DNA from 3 places in the Streptomyces sp. NPDC005808 genome. Region 1 is predicted to be linked to each of the others. Evidence: riboswitches for the same ligand, from Rfam matches in the RefSeq annotation. Region 1 holds a riboswitch; each other region holds the start of a gene.
The links. A riboswitch is a leader RNA that binds a small molecule or an ion and turns the genes downstream of it on or off. The one in region 1 is predicted to bind thiamine pyrophosphate.

Region 1 (7,827 bases):
CCCGCAGCCGCCCGTCGACCGCCCGCAGCACGGGCAGCATCGTTCGTACGACGAAGGGGACACCGACCAGTGCCTGTGCGAGGGGCACCAGAATCCAACTGCTTCTGAGGTTCAGCGGCGGTTCGTCCAGCGCGATCAGGAACCCGAATCCGACGGTCACCGCCGACACGCCCAGCGGCAGCATCAGCAGCGCGTCGAAGCCTCGTACGAGACGGCCCGCACGCCGGGTGAGGGCGGCGGCCGCCAGACCGCCGACGAGTACGGCGATGGCGGTGGCGGCGAGCGCGTACTGCAGCGAGTTGCCGATGGCCTCGATCGGCGGGACGAGGAAGATGCCGCTGTCGTCGGACGTCAGTGCCCTGTAGTAGCCGAAGTCGGGCGCGTCCAGAGACCGTTGGACCAGCACACCCAGCGGCAGCACGAGCAGCACGGCGATGGTCGCGAGAACCCCGGCCAGCAACGCACACTGCCCGCCACCACGTGGCCGGCGTGCGGTGGTCTCCGGGGCCACCAGACGCAGGGCGGTCTCCCGGCGCCGCACGGTCCAGGCGTGCACGGCGAGGATCGCGCCCACCGCCACGAACTGGATGATCGTCAGCACCGCCGCCGTGGAGAGGTCGAAGATCTCCGAGGTCTGCCGGTAGATCTCGACTTCGAGGGTCGAGAAGGTCGGGCCGCCGAGGATCTGCACCACACCGAAGGAGGTGAAGGTGAAGAGGAACACCATCAGCGCGGCCGCGGCCACGGCCGGGCTCAGGGCCGGCAGCGTCACCTTGCGCCAGGCCGCGAAGCGGGATGCGCCGAGCATCCGGGCGGCATCCTCCTGACGCGGGTCGAGCTGCGACCAGAGCCCGCCGACCGTGCGGACGACGACCGCGTAGTTGAAGAAGACATGCGCGAGCAGGATCGCCCAGACGGTGGTGTCGAGCCGTACGCCCCACAGCTCGTCGAGGAGCCCGCCCCGGCCGACGAGGGCAAGGAAGGCCGTACCGACGACGACCGTCGGCAGCACGAACGGCACCGTCACCACCGCCCGCAGCACTTGCTTGCCCCTGAATTCGAAGCGCGCGAAGACATACGCGCCGGGGAGCGCGATCAGCAGCGTGAGCGCGGTCGAGGCGAGCGCCTGCCAGGTGGTGAACCACAGCACGTGCCGGATGTCGGACTGCGCGAGGACATCCCCGATCCGCCCGAACTGCCAGACCCCGTCAACCCTTAGGCCTCGGGCCACGATCGCCACCACGGGGTAGGCGAAGAAGACGCCGAAGAACGCGACCGGCAGGGCCATCAGCCCGAGCCGCGCCGCGCCTCCCCGACGGGACTCCTTACGCGCCCGGGGCGTTACTTCAGTACGAGCGAGGTCCACGACTTGACCCACTGGTCCCGGTTGGCGGCGATCTTCGCGGGGTCCATGGTCTCGGGGTCCTTGGCCTGCGGCCCGAACTCCGTGAACTCGGCGGGCACCTTCGCGCCCTCCACCACCGGGTAGACGAACATGTTCAGCGGCATGTCGTCCTGGAACTTCTTGGTGATCAGGAAGTCGATGAGTGCTTCGCCGCCCTTGGTGTTCTTCGCGTTGCTCAGCAGCCCCGCGTACTCGACCTGCCGGAAGCAGGTGCCGGTCGCGACGCCGGTCGGCGCGGTCGTCGGCTTCGGGTCGGCGTAGATGACCTCGGCGGGCGGCGAGGATGCGTACGAGACGACTAGCGGCCGGTCCGCCTTGGCCTTCTTGCCGCCCGCGGACCCGGAGAAGTCGTCGTTGTACGCCTGCTCCCAGCCGTCGACGACCTCGACGCCGTTGGCCTTGAGCTTCGTCCAGTAGTCCTGCCACCCGTCGTCGCCGTATTTCGCGGCGGTGCCGAGCAGGAAGCCGAGGCCGGGCGAGGACGTGGAGGCGTTCTCGGTGACAAGCAGGTTCTTGTATTCGGGCTTGATCAGATCGTCGAAGGACTGCGGAGGCGTCAGCTTGTGCTCGGTGAAGTACGCCTTGTCGTAGTTGACGCAGATGTCGCCCGTGTCGATGGGCGTCACCCGGTGCTTGTCCTCGTCGACCCGGTACTCCGGGAGGATCTGGTCCGAGCCCTTGGCCTCGTAGGACTGGAAGAGCCCGTTGTCGAGCGCGCGGGACAGCAGGGTGTTGTCGACGCCGAAGAAGACGTCGCCCTGCGGGTTGTCCTTGGTGAGGATCGCCTTGTTGACGGCCTGCCCCGCGTCACCGTCCTTGAGGACCTTGACCGTGTACCCGGACTCCTTCTCGAAGGCGCTCAGCACGTCCTTGGAGTAGGCGAAGGAGTCATGGCTGACAAGGGTCACCGTCTTGGAGTCACCGCTGCTCCCGGAGCCGGACTCGGTCGAGCCGCACGCGGAGAGCGCGACAAGCCCCAACCCGACCGCTACGGCCGTGATCGTCTTCTTCTTGCTCACTGAATTCCTCCTGGGATGACCAGGAAGAGACGCGGCCCTGCCCGGGAACCTCTGACAGTTCCCGGGCAGGGCGCAACAGCTTGAGTATTGACCGAACTTCCTACCCAGAATGACCTGGGCAAGGTTCTGAGGGTCTGCGGCCCGCCGGTGACCGGCTGCCGCACTCTCAGCGCTGTGGCGCTCCCCTGTCGGAATATGAAGATGTGGGAACTACGGATGTAAGTACGACGTACGTACGCAGTCAGGTTACCGCTCGGTGGCCGCGAGCTGTCCGCACGCCCCGTCGATCTCCTGACCACGGGTGTCGCGAACGGTGACCGGCACCCCGTGGGCCGCGATCGCCTCGACGAACGCCTTCTCGTCCTCGGGCCGCGAGGCGGTCCACTTCGAACCCGGCGTCGGGTTCAGCGGGATGAGATTGACATGCACGGGCTTGCCCTTGAGCATCCGCCCGAGCCGGTCACCACGCCAGGCCTGGTCGTTGATGTCCCTGATCAGCGCGTACTCGATGGAGAGCCGGCGCCCCGACTTGGCCGCGTACTCCCAGCCGGCGTCCAGCACCTCCCGCACCTGCCAGCGTGTGTTCACGGGTACGAGGGTGTCGCGCAGCTCGTCGTCGGGCGCGTGCAGCGAAATGGCGAGGCGGCACTTGAAGCCCTCGTCGGAGAACCGGTTGATCGCCGGGACAAGACCGACCGTCGACACGGTGATGCCACGCTGCGAGAGGCCGAGCCCGTCGGGCTCGGGGTCGGTCAGCGCTCGGATCGCCCCGACCACCCTCTTGTAGTTGGCCAGCGGCTCGCCCATCCCCATGAAGACGATGTTGCTGAGCCGCGACGGACCACCCGGGATCTCGCCGTCCCGGAGCGCCCGCATGCCGTCCACGATCTGGTGCACGATCTCGCCGGTGGAGAGGTTCCGGTCGAGCCCGGCCTGCCCGGTCGCGCAGAACGGACAGTTCATCCCGCATCCGGCCTGCGAGCTGATGCACATGGTCACCCGGTCCGGGTACCGCATCAGCACGGACTCGACGAGCGTGCCGTCGAAGAGCCGCCACAAGGTCTTGCGGGTGGTCTCCTGGTCGGTCGACAGATGCCGCACGACCGTCATCAGCTCGGGAAGCAACGCCTCCTGAAGCTTGCCGCGCGAGGCGGCCGGGATGTCCGTCCACTCCGCGGGGTCGTGCGCGTACCGCGCGAAGTAGTGCTGCGAGAGCTGCTTGGCACGAAACGGCTTCTCGCCGATCGCGGCAACCGCCTCTTTACGCTCAGCGGGCGTGAGATCGGCAAGATGCCGCGGCGGCTTCTTGGCTCCGCGCGGGGCGACGAATGTGAGTTCTCCGGGTGCAGGCATAACCCTCCCAGTGTCGCAGACATACGAAGAGGGACTCGCCGCCCTGTGGACAACGAGCCCCCCACCGACAAACCCGCACGTCAGCGACGTACAGACTCATGCGCAACAGCCGGTCAGCCGGAGCCGACGAAGATCACCAGTAGCAACCAGACCACCGGAGCCGTGGGCAGCAGCGAGTCCAGCCGGTCCATGATTCCGCCGTGCCCCGGCAGCAGCGTGCCCATGTCCTTGATGCCCAGGTCCCGCTTGATCATCGACTCGCCGAGGTCCCCGAGCGTGGCGCTGGCCGCGACCGCGAGGCCCAGGAGCAGGCCCTGCCACCAGGTACCGTCGTCGATCAGGAACTCCATGCACAGCGCACCCGCGGCCATCGCGAAGGTGACCGCCCCGACCAGGCCCTCGCGGGTCTTGCCGGGGCTGATGCGCGGCGCCAGCTTGTGCTTGCCGAAGCGCCAGCCGATCGCGTACGCGCCCGTGTCACTGACCACGGCGAGCAGCAGGAACGTGAGCACCCGCAGGGAACCGTCGTCGGCCGCGAGCATCAGCGCGACGAACGTGGCCAGGAACGGGATGTAGAAAGCCGCGAAGACGCCGGCCGTGACGTCCTTCAGATAGCCCTCGGGGGGCTCCGTCATCCGCCAGACCAGAACCGCCAGCGCGGTGAGCGCCATCGCCACCCACGCACCCTCGGCGCCCCGGACGTAACCGGAGACGACCATCGCCGCGCCACCGAGCGCCAGCGGCACGAGAGGCGCCTTGATGCCCTTGCGCTCCTCCAGCCGCGAGGTGAGCTCCCACAGCCCCACCACCACGGCGACCGCTATCACGCCGATGAAGACGGCCTTGACGATGAGCAGGGAGACGACGATCACCACACCGAGCCCGACAGCCACGCCTATGGCCGCGCCCAGGTCCCGTCCCGCGCTCTTCTTCTGCGGTGGGGGGGCGGGCTGTGGGGCGCTGGACATGGGCTCCTGCGGCTTCTGCGACGGGCCCCCGTAGAACGGCGCCGCCGCCGGTGTGTCGTCGCGGAACAGGGGACCGCTCAGCCGAGCGGCCCCCCGGTCGTCATCCTGGTCTTCGCCATGATCGGGTACGTCGGGCACGATGGGCATGGGCCGAGTGTGCTGCGCGTCATACGCATCGTATGCGGGACCCGCCGGGGCAACCCCCTGGACAGGCCCCTGCTCGGACGGCCCCCAGTACCCGGCTTGTGACGGCGCGCCCCAGGAAGAATCGTTCATCAGACCTCGAGCAGCTCCGCTTCCTTGTGCTTGAGAAGCTCGTCCACCTGAGCGGCGTACTTCGCCGTCGTGTCGTCGAGTTCCTTCTCCGCACGGCGGCCCTCGTCCTCGCCGACCTCGCCGTCCTTGATCAGCTTGTCGATGGTCTCCTTCGCCTTGCGGCGTACGGAGCGGATCGAGATCTTGGCGTCCTCACCCTTGGTCTTGGCGACCTTGATGAACTCCTTGCGGCGCTCCTGGGTCAGCTCCGGGAACACCACCCGGATGATGTTGCCGTCGTTGCTCGGGTTGACACCGAGGTCGGAGTCGCGGATCGCCTGCTCGATGTTGCGCATCGCGCTCTTGTCGAACGGGGTCACCACCGCCATGCGGGGCTCGGGCACCGAGAACGAGGCCAGCTGGTTGATCGGCGTCAGTGCGCCGTAGTAGTCCGCCACGATCTTGTTGAACATCGCCGGGTGCGCACGGCCGGTGCGGATCGCGGCGAAGTCCTCCTTGGCGACCACGACGGCCTTCTCCATCTTCTCCTCGGCCTCGAGGAGGGTCTCTTCGATCACCACTTGCTCCTGCGTGTCTTGAGTAGGCCCGGCAGCTGTTCCTCGTAGGGGCGGCAGCCGGCTGCGTCGCGTCTTGTTCCTGCACGGTTCCGGACCGGCAGGACATTGTCCATCCCCCGGTCAGGGTCTGTGCTCCGTCCGGTCCCGACCCCGCTCGGGGCCGGTTCCGTCAGGCCCGGCTGCTGTGTTCACCCACAAGTGTGCCGATCTTCTCACCCTTGACGGCGCGTGCGATATTGCCCTCCGCCAGGAGCTCGAAGACCAGGATGGGCAGCTTGTTGTCCCGGCACAGCGTGATGGCCGTCATGTCGGCGACCTTGAGGTCGCGGGTGATGACCTCGGCGTAGCTGAGCGAGTCGAACTTGACCGCCTCGGGGTTGGTCTTGGGATCGGAGTCGTACACACCGTCGACGCCGTTCTTGCCCATCAGCAGTGCCTCGGCGTCGATCTCCAGGGCGCGCTGGGCGGCGGTGGTGTCGGTGGAGAAGTACGGCATGCCCATACCGGCGCCGAAGATGACCACACGGCCCTTCTCCAGGTGCCGCACGGCGCGCAGCGGGATGTACGGCTCGGCGACCTGCCCCATGGTGATGGCGGTCTGGACACGGCTGTCGATGCCTTCCTTCTCCAGGAAGTCCTGGAGGGCCAGGCAGTTCATGACCGTGCCGAGCATGCCCATGTAGTCGGAGCGCGCCCGGTCCATGCCGCGCTGCTGGAGTTCCGCGCCGCGGAAGAAGTTGCCGCCGCCGATGACAACCGCGATCTGGGCTCCGCCGCGCACGACGGCCGCGATCTCACGGGCGATCTTGTGCACCACGTCGGGGTCGACGCCCAGTCCGCCGCCGCCGGCGAACGCCTCGCCGGACAGCTTCAGCATGAAGCGTCCCGCGCCTTTGCCGTCGTCGGTCTTCTCGCCCTTGCCGGCCTGGGTGGTGGTCATGGATCTCTCGCCTCTTTTACGTGTCACACATACGAAGAAGGCCATTGCCGCTGGGGTGTTGTTCGCATCCCATGCTCGGCAATGGCCTCCTCGTCAGATCTGCTGTCGTCCGACACGCACGCGCACGTGCCCACGTACGCGGACGACTGCTGTCGACCCTAGCAGCGGGGCCGGGCGTCGATCGCGGTACGGACTCAGATGCCGACCTTGATGCGCACGAAGCGCTTCAGGGTGACACCGGCCTCGTCCAGAACCTTCTGGACCGACTTCTTGTTGTCGAGCGCGTACGGCTGACCGAGAAGGGTGGCCTCCTTGAAGAAGCCGTTGACGCGACCCTCGACGATCTTCGGAAGCGCGGCCTCCGGCTTGCCCTCGGCGCGCGTGGTCTCCTCGGCGACACGACGCTCGGACTCGACGACCTCGGCCGGAACGTCCTCACGGGAGAGGTACTTCGGCGCGAAGGCGGCGATGTGCTGCGCGATGCCCTTGGCCAGCTCGGCGTTGGGCTTGTCCAGCTCGACCAGGACACCGATCTGCGGGGGCAGGTCGGGCATGGTGCGGTGCATGTACGTCGCGACGTAGGCACCGGAGAACTGGGCGAAGCGGTCCAGGACGATCTTCTCGCCCAGGTTCGCGTTGGCCTCGTCGACGAACGCCTGAACCGTCTTGCCGGGCTCGATCTCGGAGCCGAGGAGGGCGTCGAGGTCGGCCGGGGAGGACGCGACGACGTGCTCGGCGATCTGGTTGGCGACGACCTGGAACTTCTCGCTCTTGGCGACGAAGTCCGTCTCGCACTTCAGCTCGACCAGGACACCGGAGGAGTTGTCGTCGGCGATGATCGAGACCACAGCGCCGTTCTCGGCGGAGCGGCCCTCGCGCTTGGCGACACCCTTCTGGCCCTTGATCCGCAGCGCCTCGACGGCCTTGTCGACGTTGCCGTCGGCCTCGTCCAGCGCCTTCTTACAGTCCATCATGCCGGCGCCGGTGAGCTCACGGAGCTTCTTGACGTCGGCGGCGGTGTAGTTCGCCATGATTCCTGGAATCTCTCTCGAAGTCTGAAGATCTACGGGCCGAACGGCGGGGGCTTGGTGCGCCCCCGCCGTTCAGAACCCGAAGGGGTGAGGGGTCAGGCCTGCTCGGCGTCCGTGGCGGGGGCCTCGTCGGCGACCGGGGCTTCGGCAACCGGGGCTTCGGCGGCGGGCGCCTCGGCGACCGGAGCCTCGGCGACAACCTCGGCCTGCTCGGCGTCGGCGACCTTCTCGGTCTCGGCGGAGGTCTGGACCTCGGCGACCGGAGCCTCGGCGTCGTC
Region 2 (7,827 bases), on a different contig from region 1:
CGCTCGTGGCGTTCCTCGACCGTACGGACAAGCTGGTGCCGCTCGGGCAGGAGCGTTCCCTCGCCGACTTCGACGCCCACCTCGACGAGGCGCTGGTCCGCATCCTGGCGGAGGAGCAGAGCGCGGGCTGAGCGCCGTCTCCCCGAGTGGAGTAACGCTTCCTCTCGACCGGCCTGCGTATGGAACAGGGGCCGCACGCGCAGCTCAAGTCGACTTGAGCACCACGTGACTTCAGTGCTTGCGGCGGCGACCCTTCCCACCACGTACCGGCGTTCTGGCGGCCCCCATGGGCTCCACGGGGGCGCCAGGAGTCCCAGCCGCGGGTCGACCGGCCGGAGTCCCCGTGCGGTCGGCCGAGACGACCAGAGCGGCCAGGGCGGTGGTGACGGGCACAGAGGCGACCAGGCCGATCGATCCGACCAGGGTGCGCACGATCTCCTCAGCGACCAGTTCGCTGTTGGCGACAGAGCCGACGCTGCTCTGCGCGATCGAGAAGAGCAGCAGGAGGGGCAGCGCAGCGCCCGCGTACGCCAGGACGAGCGTGTTGACGACCGAGGCGATGTGGTCGCGGCCGATGCGGATGCCCGCGCGGTACAGCCCCCGCCAGCCCATCGTCGGATTCGCCTCGTGCAGCTCCCAGACGGCGGAGGTCTGCGTCACCGTCACGTCGTCGAGCACACCGAGCGAACCGATGATGACGCCGGCGAGCAGCAGACCGCTCATGTCGATGGACGGATACAGGCCGTGGATCAGGCCGGTGTTGTCGTCCGTGTTGCCGGTCAGCGCGGCCCAGCCGATGAAGAGGGAACCGAGCACCCCGATCAGCAGCAGCGAGAGCAGGGTGCCGATCACCGCCACCGATGTCCGGGCCGAGAGGCCATGGCACATGTAGAGCGCGATCAGCATGATGGCGCTGGCTCCGACGACCGCCACGACCAGTGGGTTCGAGCCCTCCAGGATGGCGGGCAGGATGAAGAACGTCAGGATCATGAAGCTGACGGCAAGTGCGACCAGCGCCATGACGCCGCGCAACCGGCCGACCGCCACGACGATCAGCGCGAAGATCCCGGCGAGCACCGCCATCGGAATCCTGCGGTTCACATCGCTGACCGAGTACTGCAGGTCCTTCGGAGCGGAGGGCTCGTACGCGACCACGACCTTCTCGCCCTGGTGCAACTGGCGTGACTGGTCCGGCTGGACGATCTCGGTGAACGTACGGCCCTTGTCGCTGCCGGTGTCGACCCGGATCGTCGCCTTCTTGCAGTCACCCGTCGCCTGCTGCACTGCCGAGGAACCCTCGGCAGTGGAGGTGTCGCCGGTCGGGGTCTCCCCCGAGGCGTTCACGGAATCACAATCCACCTTCTCGACCTTGGTGACCGTCGCCTGCTGTGTCTGTCGGTCGAAACCGACACCGGTGCGCTCGTGCCCCGGGGCGCCGCCAGGCCAGAGCACCACGAGCCCCACGACGACCGCGGCGGCGAAGGGGATCAGCACCGCGCCGATGACCTTGCGCAGGTGCTTGGAGACGGGGGCCGCGGGGCCATGACTGTGACTGTGCGAGTGGCCGTGGCTGTCGCCCGGGTCTTGCCCACCGCCGGGTCCTCGCCCACCGCCGGATCCGTTGCTGCCCCCGGATCCCTGCCCACCGCCGGGTCCGTGGCCGCCCCCAGGTCCGCCCGCAACCCCGGGTCCGTTGCTGCCCTCGGATCCCTGCCCACCGCCGGGTCCCCGGCCGTCACCGGGACCTCTGCCACCGCCCGGGCCGTGCCCGTGGCCGTCGCCGGGGCCATGTCCGTGCGGCGGCTCGGACGGCGGAATAGGGGGCTGCTGCATCGTGGTCACCGACCGATCATCGCAAGAACGGACGGGGCCCACTGTTCAGCGCGCCCGATGTGACGCTAGCGTGGAGGCACCTTTGCACACGCGGGAGCTCGGAGCACCGGGCTGAGAGGGCGCTGATCTCCGTCTTAGCGATGTTTCACATGAAACATCGGCAGACGGAATCTGCTGCGTCGACCGCCGAACCTGTTACCGGGTAATGCCGGCGTAGGGAGTAGGTCTCATGACCAACAAGGACGAAGCAGGCACGTCTGTCTCCAGCCAGACGGGCGGGGCCCCTTCCCCGTCCCAGAACGACGGGGGCGGGCAGTCCATCGGCTGGCACAAGGCGTACGTCGAGGGATCGCGTCCCGATCTGCGGGTACCGGTCCGTCAGGTGCACCTCACCAACGGCCAGTCCGTCACGCTGTACGACACCTCCGGCCCGTACACCGATCCGACCGTCGAAACCGATGTACGCAGGGGTCTGGCGCCGCTGCGCGAACACTGGATCATCGCCCGCGGCGACACCGAGGAGTACGCGGGCCGCCCCGTCCGCCCCGAGGACGACGGGATCAAGCACACCTCACCGCGCGGCGGCCTTCGCAACCTCGACGCGGTCTTCCCGGGGCGGCCGCGCCAGCCGCGCCGGGGCCGCTCCGGACAGGCCGTGACGCAACTCGCGTACGCCCGGCGCGGCGAGATCACGCCGGAGATGGAGTTCGTGGCGGTTCGCGAGAACGTCGCCGCCGAGGTCGTACGCGAGGAGATCGCTGCCGGCCGCGCGGTGATGCCCGTGAACGTCAACCATCCGGAGATCGAGCCGATGATCATCGGCAAGCGGTTCCTGGTGAAGGTCAACGCGAACATCGGCAACTCGGCAGTGACCTCCTCCATCGAGGAGGAGGTGGACAAGATGACCTGGGCCACCAAGTGGGGCGCGGACACGGTCATGGACCTGTCCACCGGCCGCAACATCCACACCACCCGAGAGTGGGTACTGCGCAACTCTCCTGTGCCGATCGGCACGGTGCCGCTCTACCAGGCGTTGGAGAAGGTGGACGGCCGTGCTGAGGAGCTGACCTGGGAGATCTACAAGGACACGGTCATCGAGCAGGCCGAGCAGGGCGTGGACTACATGACGGTCCACGCGGGCGTGCGCCTGCCGTTCGTACCGCTCACCGCGAACCGCAAGACCGGCATCGTCTCGCGCGGTGGCTCGATCATGGCGGCGTGGTGCCTGGCCCACCACCAGGAGAGTTTCCTCTACGAGAACTTCGAGGAGCTGTGCGAGATCCTCGCGGCGTACGACGTCACGTACTCGCTCGGTGACGGGCTGCGGCCGGGATCGATCGCGGACGCCAACGACGCGGCGCAGTTCGCGGAGTTGAGGACGCTCGGGGAACTCAACACGATCGCGAAGCGTTTCAATGTTCAGACCATGATCGAAGGCCCGGGACATGTCCCGATGCACAAGATCAAGGAGAACATCGACCTTCAGCAGGAGATCTGTGATGAAGCTCCGTTCTATACGCTCGGCCCGCTGACCACGGACGTCGCGCCGGCGTACGACCACATCACCTCCGGCATCGGTGCCGCGATGATCGCCTGGTGGGGCACGGCCATGCTCTGCTATGTCACGCCCAAGGAGCACCTGGGCCTGCCCAATCGTGACGACGTCAAGACCGGCGTCATCACCTACAAGATCGCCGCCCACGCAGCCGACCTCGCCAAGGGGCACCCAGGTGCGCAGGTATGGGACGACGCGCTGTCCGACGCCCGCTTCGAGTTCCGCTGGGAGGACCAGTTCAACCTGGCCCTCGACCCGGACACGGCACGGGAGTTCCACGACGAGACACTCCCGGCCGAGCCCGCCAAGACGGCCCACTTCTGCTCCATGTGCGGGCCGAAGTTCTGCTCCATGAAGATCAGCCACAGCATCACGGAGCAGTTCGGCGGTACGGCGGCCGCGGGAGCCTCCGTTGAGGAGGTCGCCGAGGGGATGCTGCAGAAGTCGAAGGAGTTCGCGGCGAGCGGGAACCGGGTGTATCTGCCGCTGGCCGACTGACCGCGAACGCAGGCAGCGCGCCGGGGCTGTTGGGACAGCTCCGGCGCACTACCGGCTGTCGGGCTCCGCAGGCTGTGACGTGTTCGAGCATGTAGCCGGCGTGTTTTGGCGGTTGGAGGTTGAGCGCGACCACGGCCGGGTGTCACTCCGGCTGGTGTTCAGGCCCCCCGAAGTCCGGGCTGGAGAAGTCCGGGCTGGAGTAGCTCGGGCGCGGGCCCGCTGCCGGGCCGCCGTCGGGGCTGCTGAACCCCGGGCGGTTGTAGCCCAGTTGCGGCATGCGGCTCGTCGGTGTCGGCGACGGCGACGGACCGCCGAATGCTGCCGAGCCCGGGTCCGCCAGGGCTTCTCGGAGGAACGGCATGATGCCGCGCTCCAGCAGGGCCTCGCGCCAGGCTTCCCTGGCCCGGGCGACCTGTTCGTCGAGCTCGCCGCGTGCTCCGGCCTGCAGCGAGGACGAGCCGTTGCGCAGTGCGGTGAGCAGGAGGCCAACCGCGGCGACCAGAATCGCGGCCGCCGTGACCGCGCCGAAGACCCACCCGGTGGTCAGGAGGGTCTTGGCGAACGCCGGCTCGGGGTCGATCATTTTCAGGATGTACCCCACGAGCAGGAATATCGCCGCGGCTGTCCCGGCGAGGACGGGGGCGAGTACCGCGACGACGGCGATGGCGCCCGCTCCGGCTGTCTCGGTGACCTCCCCCACGGTGGCGGCGAGTCCCATCGCGCTCGAACCCGGTTCGGCGGAACCGGCTTCCTTGCGGACGGGTGGGGTGGTCGGCGCCGGCTGACGCAGCTCCTCACGGACCTTCACATAGTGCTGGTACTCGGTGGCCGCGGCCACCGTGATGAGCGCGCTGGCGTTGAGCGCCATGGTGCGCAGTTGTTCCGGGTTGAGCCGCTGGCCGACAGCGGCGAGTTCCGGGCGGTGTGGTGCGGAGCGCAGCGCCTCATCGAGGAGCCGCTCGTAATCCTGGCGGTCCTCGCTCAGCAGGTGCTGCGGAACGCTGTTCATCTGCATCCCCCGATGCTCCGTAGGGCTGATAGCTCGCACGCTGACGAGCCGTTGGGCAGAAACGGAGGGGAGCCTGCTACGGATAGTCCGATGGTAGAGCCGCGATGGCACGCCGTGACAGGGGGTTTCCAGAAATTGCCCCCTGGCCAGCACGGTCTTCAGCAGGGCGACACCTGCCCGATGAACCCTCAGATGTCCAGTGGCAGTTGCTGGACCAGCAGCTTTCCGGCCATGGTCACGCCACCGTCCATCGCGATGGCCAGTCCGTCGGCGTAGAGATGCGGTCCTTCGACCAAGGGGCCCGCGCTGTCCTCGCCGTCCTCCGAGCCCACGTCGCCCAGGAGGTACGGGATGGGGCTGTGGCCATGGACGATGCGTGAGCCGCCGTACATGTCCAGCAGGGAGCGCACGGCCTCGCTGCCGTCGTCGCGGAAGGCGAAGCGCTTGGTGAGCTTGCGGAACAGGTCCCAGCACTCGTCCGCGTCGTTGCGGGTGAGGGTTTCGCGGATGGTGTCGTTGACCGCCTCGATCGAGTCGCCGTAGTCGAGATAGGCGGTGGTGTCGGAGTGCACCAGGAGGTGTCCGTCGACCTGTTCCATGGCGTCGAGGCGGGCCATCCACTGCAGATGGTGGTCCTGGAGACGGTCCATGTCGGTCTTCTGGCCGCCGTTGAGCAGCCAGGCGGCCTGGAAGGTGGCGGTGCCCGCGCCGGAGTTGACGGGGGTGTCGCCGAAGCGCCTGGCGCCGAGGAGGAGCAGCTCGTGGTTGCCCATGAGCGCCTTGCAGTAGCCGCCGGCGGCGGCGGCCTCGGCGGACAGCCGCATCACGAGGTCGATCACGCCGATGCCGTCCGGGCCGCGGTCGGTGAAGTCGCCGAGGAACCACAGGCGGGCGGTCCCGGCCGACCAGTTGCCGGCAGCGTCGATGAGGCCCTTCTCCTGGAGCGCGGCGACGAGCTGGTCCAGGTAGCCGTGCACATCGCCTACGACAAACAGCGGACCCGGCCCGTCGGCGCCCTCCGAAGCGGCGGCGTCAACGGCGACCTGGACCGTGTCACTCCGGTTGATGACGGGCAGATCGCGCCGCGTCGGTGTGTACCCCTCGGGTTCCCCGCCGGGCCCCGCGTCCTCGTCGGGTGGTGTGTCCTGCGCGAACGGACCGGTCTCGTGGACGTACGCGGGCACTCGGAAGTCGCGCAACGTCGCCGTCCGCGCCACCTCGGGTCCCTGACCGGCCCCCTGAGTCATCGACCCCTCCACCACCATCGCGCCGCATCTGCACCGGATCGGACTGCCTGGTCGCAGCTGCCCGCGGTGTCGTGGGCCCATCATAGGAATGCGGATCGCGCCATGTGATGACCCAGGGGTGGTGAATCGGAGCAGGAGCCCAGTTCACCGGGGTTTTTGCCCGAATTGGGCGAGGCTTTCCCGCCCAGTCTTCAGCGGGAGTCAACCTTTCTCGGGTGATCGGGGCGGACTCACCGTCGTACGCGGCGGACGGCGTTGCGAGGAGGTTCGCACGATCAGTTCGGTCGGTATCACCTGCTCGACCGGCTGGTCCGAGTCGACTCCCTCGATGGCGTCGATGAGGAGCTGGACGACCGCTGTGCCGATCCGGCGCGGTTTGAGTGAGAGCGTCGTGACGGGCGGCTCGGTGTTGGCGTAGACGGTGGACTCGCTGCAGCAGACGAGGAGCAGGTCGTCCGGTACGCGCAGGCCGTAGCGCCGGGCCGCGGCCAGCAGGTCGGTGCCGTTCGGGTCGAAGAGCCCGTAGACGGCGTCCGGGCGGTCGGGCCGCGCGAGCAGCCGGTCAGCGGCGACGGCTCCCGCGCACGGATCGTGCGCCAGGTAGGCCTCGTAGACCGGATCCTGGCCCACGCGCTCGCACCAGCGCAGGTAAGCGGTGGTGGAGAGGTGGGTGTAGGTGTCGGTGGTGGTGCCGGTGAGGAGGCCGATCCGGCGGGCGCCGGCGTCTGCCAGATGGTCGAGGATGCCGAGGACGGCGGCCTCGTGGTCGTTGTCCACCCAGGCCGTGACCGGCAGCGTGCCGGCCGGGCGGCCGTCGGAGACGACCGGTAAGCCCTGGCGGACCAGCTCACTGACGACCGGGTCGTGGTCGGACGGGTCGATGACCACGGTTCCGTCCAGGGCGACGTTGGACCACACGTCGTGGCGCGAGGTCGCAGGGAGGATGACCAGGGCGTAGCCCCGGGCCAGCGCCGCCGACGTGGCGGCTCTGGCCATCTCCGCGAAGTACGCGAACTCGGTGAAGGTGAAAGGTTCATCCCCGTACGTCGTCACGGTCAGGCCGATGAGGCCCGACTTGCCGGTACGGAGGGTTCGGGCCGCGGCCGACGGGCGGTAGCCCAGCCGGTCGGCGACCTCGCGGACATGGCGTCGGGTGGCGTCCGGGAGCCTGCCCTTGCCGTTGAGGGCGTCGGAGACGGTCGTGATGGACACTCCGGCGGCTGCGGCAACATCTCTGATGCCCGCCCGTCCCGGCCGACCGCCGCGGCGGGTTGTCTCCGCCCGGCTCACCTGGTGCTTCCCTGCTGCTGTCATGGCGAGCCGATAGTAGGGCTCATGCGGTGGGGTAGTGCGGACGCATATGCACTCGTTGACAGGCACGTTTCTGCATGGTCGAAGTGGGTCAACTGCATTAGAAAGAAAGCCAGTTGAACGATCCAATGGCAGGACGTGACTTGTCGGCGCGCATGGGCCTGCCAACCGGGTCATGTCTCGAAGAGGTCTCAACTCACCTTGACGAGGGATGCGCGCCACGGCGTGAGCCACCGGCGCGCGATGAGACGAGCGGCGCGCCCCCATTCGTACGCCTTCGTACGGGGATGATCACTCGGGCTGCTCGTGGCGGCGAGGTGGTTGTCCACAGGCCATTCGCAGCGAAGCCCAATCCTCATAGGGTGAGGAGTATT
Region 3 (7,827 bases), on a different contig from region 1:
CACGGCTACTCGGACAGCTGTACGCCGCGCAGCCGTTTCGCGAACTCCGCCGCCGCCGCTCCCGGGTCGTCCGCCTCCGTGATCGCCCGCACCACGACGGCGCGGCGGGCACCCGCCTCCAGCACCTCGTCGAGGTTGCCGAGGTCGATGCCTCCGATGGCGAACCACGGGCGGGCGGTACCCAGCGAGGCCGTGTACCGGACCAGGTCCAGGCCTGGCGCGTGGCGGCCGGGCTTGGTGGGCGTCGGCCAGCAGGGGCCGGTGCAGAAGTAGTCCACGCCCTCCTGGACGGCGGCTGCCGCGGCCTCGGACTCGGCATGCGTGGAGCGGCCTGTCAGGACTTCGTCGCCGAGGATGGCGCGGGCGGCTGCAACCGGGAGATCGCCCTGGCCCAGGTGCAGCACGTCGGCGCCGGCGGCGTGGGCCACATCCGCCCGGTCGTTGACCGCGAGCAGCTTGCCGTGGCGCGCGCAGGCGTCCGCGAAGACCTGGAGGTGCTCCAGCTCCTCGGCCGCCTCCATGCCCTTGTCACGCAGCTGCACGATGTCGACACCGCCGTCCAGGACCGCGTCCAGGAAATCGGCGAGGTCGCCCTGGCTCCTGCGGGCGTCCGTGCACAGGTAGACACGGGCGTCGGCGAGCTGGGCGCGTGCGGTGGCGGCGTTGTCGGGCATGCGTGTTACCCCCGTTGTCGGTGCGTGGGGACCACGGCGGCCGGGGTGGTCCATGGCGCCGTGGTCCGAACGTCGGACGGTCTGTCTCGGTCAGACGGCGAGCGCCTGGGCGCGACGCTTCACCTCCGTGCCGCGATTCTCGCTGAGAGCCTGTGCGGGGGTGCCGGGCAGGCTCGGGTCGGGAGTGAAGAGCCACTCGAGCATCTCTTCGTCGGAGAAACCGTCGTCCCGCAGGAGCGTCAGGGTGCCTGTCAGGCCCTTGACGACCTTCTGCTCGGCCCCGTCGATGAAAGCGGCGGGGACATGCAGCGCACGGTTCTCACCGCGGCGTACGGCGATCAGCTGGCCCTCCCTGACCAGCTGCCGGACGCGGGTCACCTCGACACCGAACTGCTCGGCGATGTCGGGCAGGGTGAGCCAGGCGGGGACGAGAGCATCGATCTTTGCGTCAATCTCGGTCACAGGACAAGCCTGCCATCCCGGACTGACACTCGGTAGCCGAGTCCCGTCGGGATCGGGTTACCGCACAGCCGGATCCCGTCTGGATCGGGGCGCCGCACGGCCGAATCCCATCGGAATCGGGGCACCGCACGGCTGGATCGCCCCGGCCGACACCGGTTCCGCCCACGGCGAACCAGCCCCGCCTAAGGCGTCAGCGTCGCCGTCTTCAGCGGCCGCGAAGGATCCGACAGCAGCTCCGGGTCCATCAGGGTGCCCGCCTCGATGAGTTTCCGGCCCTGGGCCAGGTCCCTGGGCCGGCCGACCGCGAGGAGGGCGACCAGCCGGCCGCCGTGGAGCCAGCAGACCGTCCAGGCCGCGCCGGACGGGTCACCGCGCCAGAGGGTGGTGTCGGCGGGGGCGTGGTGGCCGACGTACTGGACGAAGCGGCCGAACTGTTCGGACCAGAAGTACGGGACCGGGTCGTACGCCACAGGGGACTCGCCGATGATGTTCGCCGCCACCGTGCGCGGTCCCTGGAGGGCGTTGTCCCAGTGGTGGACCAGAAGGCGGTCCTCGTACCTTCCCGAAGGGAAGGAAGCGCAGTCGCCGACCGCGTAGACGTCCGGCACGGAGGTGCGCAGATGGTCGTCGGCCAGGACCTCTCGGTGGGCGCCGAGCTCGATGCCGGAGCCGCTGAGCCAGGCGGTGGCGGGGCGCGCTCCGATGCCGACGATCACGGCGCCCGCGGGCACCCGTGAGCCGTCGTCCAGCACCACGGCGCCGGGCTCGACGCGCTCCACGCGCGCGTGGGTGCGCAACGAGGCTCCGCTGTCCGCGTACCAGGCGGCCATCGGGGCGGCCACCTCGGCGGGCAGCGCCCCGGCGAGCGGCCGGTCGGCGGCCTCGATGACGGTCACCACACATCCGGCCTCACGCGCTGCGGTGGCGAATTCGGCGCCGATCCAGCCCGCCCCCACCACCACGATGTCGTGCTGCTGGGCGAGGACGGGACGCAGCCGCTCGGCGTCGTCCAGGGTGCGCAGCAGATGGACCCCGGGCACGCCCTCCGTGCCCGGCAGCCGGATCGGTTCCGCGCCGGTCGCGACGACCAGGACGTCGTACGGCACCGGCCCCGCCACCGTGTCCAGCTCATGGTCCCCGGGGCGTACACCGAGCGCCTCGCGCCCGAGCCACAGGTCGATGCCCAGTGCCTCGAAGTCGAGGTCGAAGGCGGAGCCCTCGGCCTTGCCGAGCAGTACGGCCTTGGACAGCGGTGGGCGGTCGTACGGCTGGTGCGGCTCCGCCCCGATCAGCGTCACGCCGCCGGCGAAGCCCTGTTCCCGCAGGGCGACCGCGGTCTGTACGCCCGCCATGCCCGCGCCCACGACGACGACCTGCCGTACCGCCCGCTCCTGAACCTGCGTCTTGTCGGTCACCTGATCACCATAGACAGCTGACAATTCGTCAGTCAGCGGGCGTGCTCAGTGACCTGCTCCACACCGCCCCGACCTGACCTGCTCCGCACCGCCCGACCCGACCTGCTCCACACGACTGGGCAGCACCGCCCGGACGGATCCGCACGGCACCACCACAGACCCGCACGGCACCACTAGGGGGTGTCGCTGGGGCGGACCTCTTCCACCGAACTGGTCCCGCTGCCCCGCTGCGACTCCCACTCCCACGTCTCCTCCAGGCGGACACGCCCGTCGGGCAGCTCGGTCACGCGGGACACGCAGTGCCCCGAGGAGGTGCCGCCGGGCGCCTGGTCGGCGACCGGCGACAGGGCGAGGCCGTCGAGCGAACGGGCCATGGACGGAGGCTCCCTTACTGAGACATACGGCAGCGAGCTAGGCTGGTCAACGTAAAGCACTCGCGGGAGTCCGGACGACCGGGCTGAGAGGGAGGCTGGACGGCCTCCGACCGTACGAACCTGATCCGGGTCATGCCGGCGAAGGGAGGGGCTGGACGCCCATGTCGCATACACCGCCTGACACATCCCGTACGTCCGTGTCACCAGGCATCTCAGACGTCCTCGTCATCGGGGGCGGAATCATCGGGCTGGTGACGGCCTGGCGGGCCGCGCAGCGCGGACTGACGACCACGCTGGTGGACCCCGAGCCCGGCGGCGGCGCCGCGCAGGTCGCGGCCGGCATGCTCGCCGCCGTCACCGAACTGCACTACGGAGAGCAGACCCTGCTGGGCCTCAACCTGGCCTCCGCGCACCGCTATCCGGACTTCGTCGCCGAGCTCACCGAGGCGACGGGCCAGGACCTCGGCTACCGCCGGTGCGGCACCCTGGCCGTCGCACTCGACGCCGACGACCGTGTGCACCTGCGTGAACTGCACACCCTGCAACGTCAGTCCGGGCTCGACTCCGAGTGGCTCAGCGGCCGTGAGTGCCGCCGCCTCGAACCGATGCTCGCGCCCGGCGTGCGGGGCGGGCTGCGGGTGGACGGCGACCACCAGATCGATCCGCGCCGGCTCGCGAAGGCCCTGGTCACGGCCTGCGAGCGGGCCGGAGTGGTGTTCCGCCGGACGTGGGCCGAGCGCCTGGGCGTGGTACGGGACCGGGCCCAGGGAGTCGTCACCGCGGACGGCGTCAAGCTGTCGGCCGGGCAGGTGGTCCTCGCCGCGGGCAGCCTCAGCGGGCGCCTCGCGGGCGTTCCCGAGGCTCTGCTACCGCCCGTGCGCCCCGTGAAGGGGCAGGTGCTGCGGCTTACCGTGCCACGGCCGTACGCGCCCTTCCTCAGCCGCACCGTGCGTGCCGTCGTGCGCGGCAGCCATGTCTATCTGGTGCCGCGCGAGAACGGCGAGCTCGTCGTCGGCGCGACCAGCGAGGAGCTGGGCTGGGACACGACGGTGACCGCGGGCGGCGTGTACGAGCTGCTGCGCGACGCCCATGAGCTGGTCCCCGGAATCACCGAGCTGCCGCTCACCGAGACCCGCGCAGGACTGCGCCCCGGGTCGCCGGACAACGCGCCGCTGCTCGGTCCCACCGAGCTCGACGGGCTCCTCCTGGCGACCGGGCACTACCGCAACGGCGTCCTGCTGACCCCCGTCACCGGTGACGCGATGGCGCACGCCCTGACCACCGGTGAACTCCCGGACGTGGCACGCCCCTTCTCCCCCAAGCGCTTCAGCCCGGCACGCACGGAGCAGCCCGTATGAGCATCCTCGTCAGCGTCTTCGTCAACGGAGAGCGGCAGCGGGTCGCCGCCGGAACCGCTCTCGACACCCTCGTCGCGGCGCTCACCCCGGCTCCGTCCGGTGTCGCCGCCGCGCTCAACGAAACCGTCGTCCCGCGAGGGCAGTGGTCCTCCACCTCCCTCTCCGAGGGAGACCGTGTCGAAGTCCTCACTGCCGTCCAAGGAGGCTGACCCATGGCCGACGATCCCTTTGTCCTCGGTGGTACGTCCTTCTCGTCCCGTCTGATCATGGGTACGGGGGGTGCGCCCAGCCTCGATGTCCTGGAGCGCTCGCTCGTCGCTTCCGGTACGGAGCTGACGACGGTCGCCATGCGGCGCGTAAACGCTTACGTACACGGTTCCGTGCTCTCCGTCCTCGACCGGCTCGGCATCCGGGTGCTGCCGAACACGGCGGGCTGCTTCACCGCCGGCGAGGCCGTACTGACCGCCCGCCTCGCGCGCGAGGCCCTGGGCACCGACGTGATCAAGCTGGAGGTCATCGCCGACGAGCGCACGCTGCTGCCCGATCCGATCGAGCTGCTCGACGCGGCGGAGACGCTGGTGGACGACGGCTTCACCGTGCTGCCGTACACGAACGACGACCCGGTGCTCGCGCGGAAACTGGAAGACGTCGGGTGCGCCGCGATCATGCCGCTGGGGTCGCCGATCGGGTCCGGGCTCGGGATCCGCAACCCGCACAACTTCCAGCTGATCGTGGAGCACGCGCGCGTGCCGGTGATCCTGGACGCGGGAGCCGGGACAGCGTCCGATGCCGCGCTCGCGATGGAGCTGGGGTGCGCGGGGGTGATGCTCGCCTCGGCCGTGACGCGGGCCCAGGAGCCGGTGCTCATGGCCGAGGGCATGCGGCACGCGGTGGAGGCGGGGCGGCTCGCCTACCGGGCGGGGCGGATTCCTCGGCGGCACTTCGCCGAGGCGTCGTCTCCTGCGGAGGGGCTGGCCCGGCTGGATCCGGAGCGGCCGGCGTTCTGACCTTGGCCGTCCGCCGTCCGTGGTTGCGGCTTCAGGACTTTCCCGCCCGCGCACCGCCCGTTTCCACCTCGTTGAAAAGTGCTGGTCTCCCGTGCGGCGACCCGCCGTCGGCGACTGCCGGGTACCTCATGGCCTGTGCGGCGTGCGTCACAGGTCGGCTTCAGTCCAGCCCCGGTATCGGCTGAACGGGTGGGGCTGACAGTGGTGGCTCGTAGACTCACCTGCGTGGATACGACCCTTCAGGACCCGCTTGTCGGGCAGCTGCTCGACGGCCGCTACCGCGTGGACGCGCGCATCGCGGTCGGCGGGATGGCCACGGTCTACCGGGCCCTGGACACCCGCCTCGACCGTGTGCTCGCCCTCAAGGTGATGCACCCGGCCCTGGCTGCCGACGGCTCGTTCGTCGAACGGTTCATCCGCGAGGCCAAGTCGGTGGCCCGGCTCGCCCACCCCAATGTGGTGCAGGTCTTCGACCAGGGGGCGCACGGATCGTACGTCTATCTGGCCATGGAGTATGTCGCCGGGTGCACCCTGCGCGACGTCCTGCGCGAGCGCGGGGCCCTCCAGCCGCGGGCCGCGCTCGACATCTTCGAGCCGGTGCTCGCGGCGCTCGGCGCGGCCCACCGCGCCGGTTTCGTGCACCGCGACATGAAGCCGGAGAACGTGCTCATAGGGGACGACGGCCGGGTCAAGGTGGCGGACTTCGGGCTCGTACGAGCCGTGGACACCGTCACCAACACGACGGGCGCGGTCCTCGGCACCGTCTCGTATCTCGCCCCCGAGCAGATCGAGCACGGCACCGCCGACGCCCGCGTCGACGTGTACGCGTGCGGCATCGTGCTCTACGAGATGCTCACCGGCGGCAAGCCGCACTCCGGTGACTCCCCCGCCCAGGTGTTCTACCAGCACCTCCACGCGGACGTACCGCCGCCGTCCGCCGCCGTACCGGATCTGGCGTTCCAGCTCGACGAGCTGGTCACCTCGGCGACCGCACGCAACCCCGAGGTCCGCCCGTACGACGCGGTGGCGCTGCTCGGTCAGGTGCTGGAGGCGCGGGCGGAGCTCAGCGCCGAGCAGCTCGACGCCGTACCGCCGCAGGCCCTCGGTATGGGGCACCACAACGCCGAGGACCGTACGAGCGTGATCCCGCGCTCGCTGTCCCTGCAGCGCCCGCTGCCGGTGAACGAGTATCAGGGCGAGGACGCCGTACTCAACCCGACCAGCCGGTTCGAGCGGACCAGCCAGTTCGCGTCCGAGGGCGCCCCGCCCGCACGGCGCGCCCCTGGGCGCCCCCGGCGCGGAATGATCGCGATCGTCACCGCGGTCCTTCTGGTGCTCGGCCTGGGCGCGGGCGTCTGGTACATCAACTCGGGCCAGTTCACCAAGGTCCCGGCGGTCCTGGCGGTCACCGAGGAGCAGGCCAAGGACCGGCTGGCGGACGCCGGGCTGGACGCCGGTGAGGTCAAGCACGCGTACAGCGACACGGTGGAGCGCGGCAGCGTCATCAGCAGCGACCCGGAGGTCGGCGCCCGGATCCGGGACAACGACTCCGTGGACCTGACGATCTCCGACGGCCCGGAGACAGTGAAGGTGCCGGACGTCAAGGGCGCGGCCCTGGACAGTGCGAAGGCCACGCTGAAGGACAGCGGTCTGGCAGCGGGCATGGTCACCCGGGAGTTCAGCGACGCCATCCCCAACGGCTCCGTGATCAGCACGGACCCGGCAGCGGGCACCGAGCGCCGTGCGGGCTCCGCCATCGCGATCACCGTCAGCAAGGGCAGCCCGGTCGAGGTGGCCGATGTCACCGGAGCGTCCGTCGAGGACGCCACCGCGGAGCTGGAGGAAGCGGGTCTGAAGGTGAAGATCGCCTCCACGCAGGTCAATTCGGAGTTCGACAAGGGACTGGTCGCCGAACAGTCCCCGGGCGAGGGCAGCGAGGCGGCCGAGGGCGACACCGTGACGCTGACGATCTCCAAGGGTCCCGAGCTGGTCGAGGTGCCCGACGTCGTGGGCGACAGCGTGGACGACGCGAAGCAGTCGCTGGAGGACGCCGGGTTCCAGGTCGACGAGAACCGCGGACTGCTCAACCTCTTCGGGAACACGGTGAAGAGCCAGTCGGTCGACGGCGGCGACACGGCGCCCAAGGGGTCGACGATCACGATCGAGATCGCTTGAACCGCACCTCACCGGTCCCCCGCACGAGGTCCGCCGACGGGACGGGCGCAGGCGCGTGACACCCTGATGGGTGTGACCAGCAAGCAGCTCCGCAACCCCGTCGGCGGCCATGTCCCCGTGGCCGGCGGCCTCAACTCCGTCGGCCTGGGCTACGCCCGCGAGCTCAAGGCCGAGACCGTCCAGGTCTTCGTCGCCAATCCCCGCGGCTGGGCGACGCCCGCCGGTAATCCCCGGCAGGATGAGGAGTTCCGCGCGACCTGCGCCGCGGAGTCGATCCCGGCGTACGTCCATGCCCCGTATCTGATCAACTTCGGCTCGCACACCGAGGCGACGGTCGAGAGGTCCGTCGAATCGCTGCGGCA

Region 2: another riboswitch for thiamine pyrophosphate. It lies ahead of thiC (phosphomethylpyrimidine synthase ThiC); the one in region 1 lies ahead of ACFYPC_RS28860 (thiamine ABC transporter substrate binding subunit).
Region 3: another riboswitch for thiamine pyrophosphate. It lies ahead of thiO (glycine oxidase ThiO); the one in region 1 lies ahead of ACFYPC_RS28860 (thiamine ABC transporter substrate binding subunit).

Annotation. Positions count from the first base shown of each region.
Region 1 covers NZ_JBIAIK010000015.1:86,234-94,060, reverse strand. Annotated here, with positions in the region: gene ACFYPC_RS28865 (ABC transporter permease) at 1-1,366, opposite strand, end outside; gene ACFYPC_RS28860 (thiamine ABC transporter substrate binding subunit) at 1,342-2,424, opposite strand; TPP riboswitch at 2,504-2,621, opposite strand; gene rlmN (23S rRNA (adenine(2503)-C(2))-methyltransferase RlmN) at 2,671-3,777, opposite strand; gene ACFYPC_RS28850 (phosphatidate cytidylyltransferase) at 3,891-5,021, opposite strand; gene frr (ribosome recycling factor) at 5,021-5,578, opposite strand; gene pyrH (UMP kinase) at 5,748-6,518, opposite strand; gene tsf (translation elongation factor Ts) at 6,713-7,549, opposite strand; gene rpsB (30S ribosomal protein S2) at 7,645-7,827, opposite strand, start outside.
Region 2 covers NZ_JBIAIK010000008.1:221,532-229,358, reverse strand. Annotated here, with positions in the region: gene ACFYPC_RS19970 (SsgA family sporulation/cell division regulator) at 1-131, shown strand, start outside; gene ACFYPC_RS19965 (YibE/F family protein) at 232-1,842, opposite strand; TPP riboswitch at 1,914-2,070, shown strand; gene thiC (phosphomethylpyrimidine synthase ThiC) at 2,063-3,886, shown strand; gene ACFYPC_RS19955 (hypothetical protein) at 4,029-4,901, opposite strand; gene ACFYPC_RS19950 (metallophosphoesterase) at 5,084-6,157, opposite strand; gene ACFYPC_RS19945 (LacI family DNA-binding transcriptional regulator) at 6,344-7,456, opposite strand.
Region 3 covers NZ_JBIAIK010000007.1:395,391-403,217, forward strand. Annotated here, with positions in the region: gene thiE (thiamine phosphate synthase) at 6-674, opposite strand; gene ACFYPC_RS18785 (Rv2175c family DNA-binding protein) at 765-1,136, opposite strand; gene ACFYPC_RS18790 (NAD(P)/FAD-dependent oxidoreductase) at 1,319-2,488, opposite strand; gene ACFYPC_RS18795 (hypothetical protein) at 2,725-2,925, opposite strand; TPP riboswitch at 2,978-3,089, shown strand; gene thiO (glycine oxidase ThiO) at 3,087-4,283, shown strand; gene thiS (sulfur carrier protein ThiS) at 4,280-4,492, shown strand; gene ACFYPC_RS18810 (thiazole synthase) at 4,496-5,290, shown strand; gene pknB (Stk1 family PASTA domain-containing Ser/Thr kinase) at 5,516-7,465, shown strand; gene ACFYPC_RS18820 (deoxyribonuclease IV) at 7,538-7,827, shown strand, end outside.